Regions from separate parts of the Streptomyces sp. SID5464 genome, predicted to be linked through region 2. Evidence: riboswitches for the same ligand, from Rfam matches in the RefSeq annotation. Region 2 holds a riboswitch; each other region holds the start of a gene.
The links. Region 2 has a riboswitch for cobalamin ahead of GTY47_RS34650 (energy-coupling factor ABC transporter permease). Riboswitches for the same ligand answer to the same signal wherever they lie in the genome.

Region 1 (3,263 bases), on a different contig from region 2:
CACGACGAAGGAGGTGAGCGCGGAGAAGAGCTGCATGGCGGCGACGCCCGCGAGGACGACCCGGTCGGTGGTGCCGCCGAGGGTGTGGCTGAGCAGCAGCACCAGCGCGAAGGACACCAGGGCGCCGAGGAACGCGCCCGCGGAGACCGAGACCGTACCGCCGCCGACACCCAGGACGACGACCACGACCGCGCCGGTGGAGGCGCCGGAGGACACCCCGAGCACGAACGGGTCGGCGAGCGGGTTGCGCAGCAGCGACTGCATCACCGCCCCGCACACGGCGAGTCCGGCCCCGCACACGGCCGCGAGCAGCGTGCGCGGCAGCCGCAGCTGCCAGACGATACCGTCGCGGATCGGCGTCAGGTCCGAACTGCCGAGGCCGAGGTGGGCGGCGACGACGGACCAGACGTCCGCGATCCTGATGTCGGCGGGGCCGACGGTGATCGCCAGGGCCAGGGAGGCGGCCAGCAGGAGGGCCCCTCCGGTGCCGAGCGCGAGCCCGCGGACGGTCACTTCACGAGCCCGAACTCGCGCAGTCCGGCGGCGACCTGTTCCACGCCCTCGACCGTGCGGATGGTGGGGTTCATGGCCTGCCCGCTGAGCAGCACGTACCGCTTGTGCCTGACCGCGTCCATGTTCCTGGTCACCGGGTTGGACTCCAGGAAGGCGATCTTCTTCGCGGCCGACTCGGCGGTCTGCGACCTGCGGGTGAGGTCGCCGATGACGAGGACGTCGGGGTCGCGGTCGGCGACCGTCTCCCAGTTGATCTGCGGCCACTCCTCGTGCGTGTCGTCGAAGACGTTCTTCGCGCCGAGGGCCCGGGTGATGATGCCGGGCGCGCCGCAACAGCCCGCCATGTAGGGGGACTCGGAGTTGGCGAACCAGTACAGGAGGGTGACGTCGGAGGCGTGGATGCCCCGCGTGGCCTTCGCCATGCGCCGCTGCAGGGAGGCCACGAGCTTGTCGCCCCGTTCCGGCACCCCGAACACGGTCGCCAGGTCGCGTACTTCGCCGTAGATGGTGTCGATGCCCAGCGCCTTGTCGCGCGCACCGTCACCGTCACCGGAGTTGTCCTTGCCGGCGCAGTCGGACGGGGAGACGTACGTGGGGACGCCGAGCTTCTCGAACTGCTCGCGGGTGGCGACCCCGCCCTCGCCGAGGGTGGAGACGAAGGAGGCCGCGACGAAGTCGGGGTCGGCGGCCAGGACCCGTTCGAAGGACGGGTTGTCGTCGGCGATGCGCGGCACCTTCGCATTGGCCTTCTCCAGCCCCTTCATCACGGGGTCGGTCCAGGTGGCGGTGCCCGCGAGACGGTCGGCGAGGCCGAGGGAGAGCAGGATCTCGGTGGTGCCCTGGTTGAGGGAGACGGCGTGCTTCGGCGGGGCCTCCACGCGCACCTCGCGGCCGCAGTTGTCGAGCGTGACTGCGGCTTTCGCCGTGGTGGCCCGCGAGTCGCCGCAGCCGGTCAGGAGCAGGGAGCCGGCCGCGAGCAGGACGGCGGCACGGGCAGGTCGGGCGAGGGGCACGGAAACCAGTCCTCAGGCGTCGAGGGCTCGATCGCGGAGCCCGGTCGTACGGTGCTCCCCCGCCGCGAACGGCCGCGGGGGCCGCCAGCAGGTCTTCGGACTCGGGTTCGTCCGGTGCGGGGCGCCTTCCCGGACGTCACACACGCCGTCCAGTGGCCGAGGCCCCGCCCGTCCCCCTCACCGCTGCGCGTCAGTTCCGGATTCGCACCGGATTCCCTGACCCACGTACATGGGTTCGACTGGCCTCGGCAAGCTATCACGGAGGGCGCGGGGGAATCACCGCCCGCCTTGCGTCGTTGTCCGGACGAGAGCTCACCCACGGGAGGAGGCCGACGGTGTACGGCGACGAGGCAACGGTCCGCAAGATCCTCACCGAACTCGGCGACACCTGGGCCGTGGTCGGCCTGTCGTCGAACCGGCGGCGCGCGGCGTACGGCGTCGCCGAGGTGCTGCAGCGCTACGGCAAGCGCGTCGTGCCGGTGCATCCCAAGGCGGAGACGGTACACGGCGAGAAGGGGTACGCCTGCCTCGCGGACATCCCCTTCGACGTGGACGTCGTGGACGTGTTCGTGAACAGCGATCTCGCCGGAGCGGTCGCCGACGAGGCGGTCGCAAAGGGCGCGAAGGCCGTGTGGTTCCAGCTCGGCGTCATCGACGAGGCGGCGTACGACCGGACCCGCGCCGCGGGCGTGGAGATGGTGATGGACCGCTGCCCGGCGATCGAGATCCCACGACTCCCTCATCACCGCGTACAGAATCCCTGAAGCGCTTTCCAGGAAATGCCCGCGCCGGGTCAAGGCTGTACAACTCGCCTTCTGCCGTCGGCTGACCGATTCCTAGCCTGAGGCCTCTTGCTCGCAGAACTCACCGAGTTCTTCATGAGAGGCCCCTTGATTCATGGTGAGCGTCGACCAGGCAGCAGCGGGGGTAAAGGGGGGTCCGGGCGGACTGCGCCGGGACGTCGGACTGATCGGGCTCATGTGGGCGTCGGTCGGTTCCATCATCGGCTCCGGCTGGTTGTACGGCGCCGAGAAGGCGGTCGTGGCGGCCGGCCCCGCGGCGATCCTTTCGTGGCTGATCGGCGCGGTCGCGATCGTGCTGCTCGCCCTGGTGCACGCGGAACTGGGCGGCATGTTCCCGGTCGCGGGCGGCACGGCACGGTATCCGCACTACGCCTTCGGCGGACTGGCCGGCATGTCCTTCGGCTGGTTCTCCTGGCTCCAGGCGGCGACCGTGGCACCGATCGAGGTCGAGGCCATGATCGGCTACGCCGGGCACTGGCACTGGGCGCAGGGCTTCCAGCACCCGAAGGACGGGACGCTGACGGCCGGCGGGTTCGTCGTCGCCGTGGTCCTCATGGCCGTGTTCGTCGTCATCAACTTCCTCGGCGTGCGGCTCCTGGCGCACACCAACAGCGCCGCCACCTGGTGGAAGGTGGCCGTGCCGCTCGCCGCGATCTTCATCATCGCGGCCGGCAACTTCCACCCGGGCAACTTCACCGAGCACGGCTTCGCCCCGTTCGGCGCCCACGGCGTGCTGAGCGCCGTCAGTTCCAGCGGCATCATCTTCGCCCTGCTGGGCTTCGAGCAGGCGATCCAGCTTGCGGGCGAGAGCCGCGACCCGGCGCGTGACCTGCCCCGTGCGACGCTCGGCTCGGTCGCCATCGGAGCCGCGATCTACGTCCTGCTCCAGGTCGTCTTCATCGCCGCCCTGCCGCTGGCCTCCTTCGCGCACGGC
Region 2 (3,263 bases):
CGAGCCGGGCGGCCTGCGCGTCACGGACCCGGCGCACGGAGTCCAGCAGCAGGAAGCTCATCCGGTACGTCACGAGCGCGACGTCGACGACCGGCGCCGGCACCCCGGCCCGGACCAGCCGCGGCAACAGGTCGGACATGGGCGTGGTGAACGCGAACAGCAGCACCCCCAGGGAGGCCGCCGAGGTGCGCAGCAGCAACTCCCCGGCCCGGACCGGCCCGTCACCGGCCAGGGAGACGAAGCCGCCCGGCCCGCCGACCCGCACGAGCAGCGTCAGTGCGCCGGTCACGCAGAAACCGAGCGGCACCCGGTAGGCCCGCCACAGCCGGCCCCCGGGGACGCCCGCCGGACCCAGCAGCACCACCAGGGCGGTCAGCAGCACCAGGGCCGCGCCCGGCCAGGGCGGCAGCGAGATCGCCAGCAGGGTCAGACCCAGCCCGAGCACGGCCTTGTCCACGGGATGGCGGCGGCGCCAGCGACTGCTGTGCGCCGCCGCGTCGATCGGCAGCACCCGGCTCAGGCCCCTTCGGCCGTGGACTCCTCGGCGGTGCCGGCCGCCGGGTTCTCCGAGTCCCGCTCGCGCGCCCGCTGCTCACCCTGCCGCCTGCCCCGGCGCAGGCCGAAGTAGTAGGCGAGGACACCGGCGCCGAGGGCCGCCTGGAGGGAGAACAGCGCCGACTCGATCTCACCGGACGGCGGTTCGTACAGGGGGGAGAACCAGGGCTTGTAGTCCGGCTCGATCTCGGTGATCGCCGTCTCCGCCTCACCGTCGGAGCCCGTGAACGGCTGCTCCTTGTGGTCGCCGAGGCCGAGCGCGAGCGGCAGCACGGCCAGCGCGGCCACGGCGAGCAGCAGCAGAAGGTTGATCTTCGTGTTCCTGCTCATCGGGCCACCGCCTCGGTCTCGCTGCGCGACTCCTCCTTGTCGAGGAGCACACCCAGCCGGGTCAGTTCGCCCTTGCTGGACTGCGCCAGCAGCCGCATCACGAGCACCGTCAGCAGCCCCTCGCTCACCGCGAGCGGGATCTGGGTGACGGCGAAGATGGAGCCGAACTTGCCGAGCGCGCCCAGGAACCCGCTGCCCGGGTCGGGGAACGCGAGCGCCAGCTGCACGCTGGTGACGCAGTACGTGGACAGGTCGGCGACGAACGCGGCGAAGAACACGGCGACCATCAGCGGCACGTCGTAGCGGCGCAGCAGCCGGTACACCGCGTAGCCCGCCCAGGGCCCGACGATCGCCATGGAGAAGACGTTGGCGCCGAGCGTCGTCAGACCGCCGTGCGCGAGCAGCAGCGCCTGGAAGAGCAGGGTGATGGTGCCCAGCACCGCCATGGCGGGCGGCCGGAACAGGATGGCGCCCAGGCCCGTGCCGGTGGGGTGGGAGCAGCTGCCGGTGACGGACGGCAGTTTCAGGGCGGACAGGACGAACGTGAAGGCGCCGGAGGCGCCGAGGAGCAGGGTGCTCTCGGGGTGCTCGCGCACCTCACGGGTGAGCGACCGGACTCCGTGGAGGACGAACGGCGCAGACGCGACGCCCCAGGCGACCGCGTGCGCCGGAGGCAGGAAACCCTCGGCAATGTGCATGGCTCAGCAGACCCTCTCCAGCACCTCGTGGATGGTTGACGCGCCTTGGCCGGTCTCCTGGCTCACGGGTCCCACCGCCCGTACTCCGCCTTCCCGGGTCCATGAGGACCCAGTGGCTGCCCGCTAGGGCCGGAGCCGGACTTCCCGATCACAGTGGCGAGGGCCGCACCGGCATCACACCGGATTTCCCGTTCACCAAGGCGTGGTGACAGTAATGCCGAGATAAGGGCCATGACAAGCCAGCCGAGGGGGCGCGCACGGGGGCGCGTGAGGGGGCGACCGCTCGCACACCGGCGCAGTACGGCTCAGTCGTCACCCTCGTCGTCCTCGTCCTCCCCGTTCCCCCAGGACCCGGGAGGCTGTTCCTGCTTGGGCTTGTCCGCCTTCTCCGGCGAACTGTCGCTCGTCTCCTGCGCCGGGCCCGTGGGGCCGGGCGTCGTTGCGTCGGGGGCCGGGGAACCGGGTGCCGTGGTGGAGGGGGTGACATCGGCCACTGTGCCGGCGGTCGGCGTGGTGGCGGCCGCCGGGGCGGAGGCCAGAGGGTCGGCGGAGCCGGCGGTCGGCGAGGCGGCCGGGCTGCTCGCGGACGGGGACGCGTCGGGTTCGGTGCCCTCCGTCGCGGTGTTGTCGGGCGAGAACCACAGCACGCCGGCGAGCATCGCGGCGAGGAAGACGGCCGCCGCGGCCACCACCGCGGCCGTTCTCCGGTGGTCGCCGAAACCGCTGCGGGGCGCGGCGCGACGTGCACGCCCGCCCGGGGCGGTGCGAGACCCCGTGGGCAGCCCGTAAGTGGTCGGGGAGCCGGATCCGGCTGCCGCATATGGCCCCGGCCCGGCGGACGGCATCGGGGACGCCGCCTCCGGCAGCGGCTCGGGCAGCCCCCGCCAGGCGCCGCCGGCGAACCACTCGGCGGCCTGCTGCGCCGTGGGCCGGTCCTCGGGCTGCTTGGCGAGCAGGGCGAGGAGGTAGCTCTCGAAGGCCGGCGGCAGACCGGCGACACCGAGCTCGCGGGGCGGCACGGGGGCGTTGTCGAGATGCTGGTGGAGGAGCGCGACGGCGGTGTCGGCCTGGAACGGCGGGCGGCCGCTGAGGAGCTGGTAGAGCACGCACCCCAGGGAGTACATGTCGGAGGCGGGGCCCGCGGGCCGGCCCAGGGCCCGTTCGGGTGCGAGGTAGAGGCCGGTGCCGACGATCTGGCCGGTCGCGGTGAGCGCGGCGCCCGGGTCGTCGAGGAAGCGCGCGATGCCGAAGTCGCCGATCTTCAGCGTGCCGCCCGCGTCCAGCAGGAGGTTGGCGGGCTTGATGTCGCGGTGCACGATGCCCTGCTGGTGCGCGGCGGCGAGTCCCGCGGCGGCCTGCGCGGCGAGTTGTGCCACCCGCTCGGCGGGGAGCGCGCCGGAGACGGACAGCACCCCGGCGAGGCTGTCGCCCTCGACCAGCTCCATCACCAGGTACAGCCGGTTGTCGTACTCGCCGAAGTCCAGGACCCCCACCAGATTGGGGTGGTTCAGACGCCCGGCCGTCTGGGCCTCCAGACGGAACCGGGAGGCCGCCGTGGCGTCGGTGTCCTGGGGCAGCAGCAATTTGACGGCCACCGCTCTGGCGAGCGTCTCGTCGTACGCACGCCAGACCTCTCCCATTCCGCCGCGCCCGATCTCAACGTCCAGCCGGTAGCGGCCC
Region 3 (3,263 bases), on a different contig from region 2:
CGACGTAGTTGGTGACGCCCTCCGGGGTGCTGGTGAGCAGCGCGCGGGCGTGGGCCAGCACCAGCGGGTCGTTGTCGACGTAGACGATCCGGCTGTCCGGGGCCACCCCCTGGGCGATCTGGTGGGTGTTGTCCACGTTGGGCAGCCCGGTGCCGATGTCCAGGAACTGGCGGATGCCCTCCTCGGCGGCGAGATGGCGGACGGCTCGGGCGAGGAAGTAGCGGGCGGCGCGGGCTCCGGTCTCGATACCCGGGAAGATCTCGCGGAACGCGTCACCGGCCACACGGTCGACTTCGTAGTTGTCCTTTCCGCCCAGCCAGTAGTTCCAGATCCGGGCCGAGTGCGGCACGGAGGTGTCGATCTTGGGAAGCGGCTCCTGCCCGGAGTTCCCCACCTGATCACTCATGGACGCTCCTGCGTGTGGTCGTGGAGGCCCACGTTAGCTTGTTCGCCGACGCGTTCCCCCCTGAGACAGCATCAACTCCTCGGCCTTTCCGAGTAGTTCGACTTCGGCCCGGCTCATGGTCGGGTTGGCGGACCGCCGGCGCAGGGCCTCGGTGAGGGCGGGCCGGGTGAGGGGGGACGGGCCGGCGAGGAGGGCGGTCAGCATGGTGCGGGCCGGGCTGGAGAGGTGGTCACCGGCGACGGCGGCCTGGGCGAGGATGACGGCGGACGCCGCCCAGTCCAGGGCCGGGTCGCCCTCCTCCGTGTTCGACCAGTCGATGACGCGGGGACCGTCGGGGGTCAGGATCACGTTCTCCGGGTGCAGGTCCAGGTGCAGGACGCGGACGGCCGGGCCGGTGGAGCGCAGGGCGGGGATGGTGTGGAGGTTGCGCAGCAGCCGGGCGAGGAGCGAGCCCGCCTCCGTCAGGTCCAGCGTGCCCGCCAGGCAGGCCTGGAGCATGGTCGGGCCGGAGAGCCGTTCCAGCACCAGGTCCGTGCGCGAGCCGGTCGGACGGACCCGGGGCACCGGGTAGCCGTGGGCGCGCACGTGCTCCATCACCGCGCCCTCGCCCGCCGCGTCTCCCCCGCCCTCCCGTTCACGCCGCAGCACCCACGCCCCGTCGATCTCGTACACGTCGGCGCGGCGGCCCGAGCCGAGCAGTCGTCCCGGTGGTGTCGGCGGCATGCGCCGAAGGTACTCCGGCCCCCGGCACCCCTCAGCCCGTTCTGGACGTGCGGGTACAGTAAGCGGGTCGTCATCACACCCGTACGGGGGAAAGCCGGTGCAATTCCGGCGCTGACCCGCAACCGTGAACTGCCGTCGAGGCGGTGAGCCGGATCGCCCCGTACGGTTCGTGACCGGCTCACGTGCCCGGCAGCCCGCCGGTGCACGGCACCGTCGAGGTATACGGAGCCGAGCCGCCGGGGGTGCCCCGTGCTGCCCGGCTCCCCCGCAGGGAGAGGCACCCGCCGATCATGAACGTCCGCCGCAGCGCCGCGGTCCTCGCCGCCGTCGCCGTGATCTGCGCCGCCCCGCCGGCCGCCGCCGCCCCGTCCCCTTCCCCGTCCCAGGCCTTCCCCTCCGCCCTGTACGGCGACAAGGACCCCCGGTACGACGGCGTCTGGCGCCAGTCGCTCGCCCTCCTCGCGCAGCACACGGTGGGCGTGAAGCCCGCGGCGAAGTCCGTGCAGTGGCTGGTGCGCCAGCAGTGCGCGGACGGTTCCTTCGCCCCGTACCGCGCCGACCCGACCACCGCGTGCGACGCCAAGACCATGGTCGACACGAACCAGACGGCCGCCGCCGTACAGGCGCTCACCGCCCTCGGCGGGCACGACGCCGTCACCGGCAAGGCCGTCGCCTGGCTGAAGTCCGTCCAGAACAAGGACGGCGGCTGGGGCTACACGCCCGGCGGCGCCAGCGACACCAACTCCACGTCCGTCGTCATCGGCGCGCTGACCGCCGCCGGCGAGAAGCCGGAACAGGTCGAGAAGGGCGGCAAGTCGCCCTACGACGCGCTGCTGACGCTCGCCCTCGCCTGTGACGGCGACGACGCGGGCGCCTTCGCGTTCCAGCCGGACAAGAAGGGCGAGCTCGCCGCCAACGCGGACGCCACGGCGGCGGGCGTGCTGGGCGCCTTGGGCAAGGGCATGGTGGTGAAGCCCGCCGAGAAGACGGAGGCGACCGGGGCGGCGAAGGGCGAGACCTGCGCGGACGAGAAGACGCCTGAGCAGGCCGCGGCCAACGGAGCCGCCTACCTCACCAGGACGCTCGCCGAGGACGGCCACCTCACTTCGGCCCTCGCGGGCTCGGACCCCCAGCCCGACCACGGCAACACCGCCGACGCGGTCGTCGCGCTCGCCGCGCACGGCGACACCGGGCAGGCGGAGAAGCCCCTGCGCTGGCTGGAGAAGAACTCCGCCCCGTGGGCCGCCCAGAACGGCCCCGCCGCCTACGCCCAGCTCATCTTCGCCGCCCACGCGACGGGCACCAACCCGCGCGACTTCGGCGGCACCGACCTGGTGAAGCAGCTGAACGCGACCGGCCCGGCCCCGCAGACCGCCGGGAAGACCCGAGCGGCGGAGGAGAAGAGCGACTCGGGCTCGGACGTCTTCGGCGTCTGGTGGTACGTCGGTGTCTGCCTCGTCGCCGGCGTCGGCATCGGCTTCCTCTTCAGCGGCCGCAGGAACAGGCAGCAGCCGTGATCCGCCGAGCCGTTCTCCTTCTCCTGGCCTCGCTCCTGCTGTGCGCGGGAGCGGGCCAGGCCCAGGCCGCCGGCTACCGGTACTGGTCGTTCTGGGACCGCGACGGCGACCACTGGGTCTACGCCACCCAGGGCCCGTCCACCGCCCGCCCCTCGGACGGCGACGTCCAGGGCTTCCGTTTCGCGGTGAGCGAGGACTCCGGGGACGCGGCCCGACCGCGCGGCGAGGCCGACTTCACGACGATCTGCGCCAAGACGCCCGCGCAGGACGGCAGGAAGCGAGTGGCTCTGCTCCTCGACTTCGGCACGCCGACGGACGCCCCGCCCGGCGAGACGCCGCCCCCTGCCCGAACGGCCTGCGCCCGGGTCTCCCCCGACGCGACAACGGCCGAGGCCCTGGCAGCAGTGGCCAAGCCGTTGCGCTACGACACGAACGCCCTCCTGTGCGCCATCTCGGGTTACCCGGAGAAGGGTTGCGGAGAGCAGCTGTCGAAGAAGCAGCCCCCGACCGCAGAGAAGAAGCACACCTCGGACGGCGGCCCGTCCCTCGGTTTGGTGGGGGGAATCGCCGTAGTGGCGGTACTGGGCGCGGCAGCAATCTGGCAGGTACGGCGGCGT

Region 1: linked by a shared signal. The riboswitch ahead of GTY47_RS37075 (ABC transporter substrate-binding protein) and the one ahead of GTY47_RS34650 (energy-coupling factor ABC transporter permease) in region 2 are both predicted to bind cobalamin.
Region 3: linked by a shared signal. The riboswitch ahead of GTY47_RS19085 (prenyltransferase/squalene oxidase repeat-containing protein) and the one ahead of GTY47_RS34650 (energy-coupling factor ABC transporter permease) in region 2 are both predicted to bind cobalamin.

Annotation. Positions count from the first base shown of each region.
Region 1 is NZ_WWIQ01000075.1:167,573-170,835, forward strand. Features, by position in the region: gene GTY47_RS37070 (iron chelate uptake ABC transporter family permease subunit) at 1-513, opposite strand, end outside; gene GTY47_RS37075 (ABC transporter substrate-binding protein) at 510-1,526, opposite strand; cobalamin riboswitch at 1,595-1,785, opposite strand; gene GTY47_RS37080 (CoA-binding protein) at 1,862-2,290, shown strand; gene GTY47_RS37085 (APC family permease) at 2,424-3,263, shown strand, end outside.
Region 2 is NZ_WWIQ01000072.1:178,303-181,565, reverse strand. Features, by position in the region: gene cbiQ (cobalt ECF transporter T component CbiQ) at 1-511, opposite strand, end outside; gene GTY47_RS34655 (energy-coupling factor ABC transporter substrate-binding protein) at 517-885, opposite strand; gene GTY47_RS34650 (energy-coupling factor ABC transporter permease) at 882-1,583, opposite strand; cobalamin riboswitch at 1,613-1,820, opposite strand; gene GTY47_RS34645 (serine/threonine-protein kinase) at 1,889-3,263, opposite strand, start outside.
Region 3 is NZ_WWIQ01000029.1:36,287-39,549, reverse strand. Features, by position in the region: gene GTY47_RS19095 (SAM-dependent methyltransferase) at 1-406, opposite strand, end outside; gene GTY47_RS19090 (phosphotransferase) at 440-1,129, opposite strand; cobalamin riboswitch at 1,176-1,307, shown strand; gene GTY47_RS19085 (prenyltransferase/squalene oxidase repeat-containing protein) at 1,420-2,646, shown strand; gene GTY47_RS19080 (SCO2322 family protein) at 2,643-3,263, shown strand, end outside.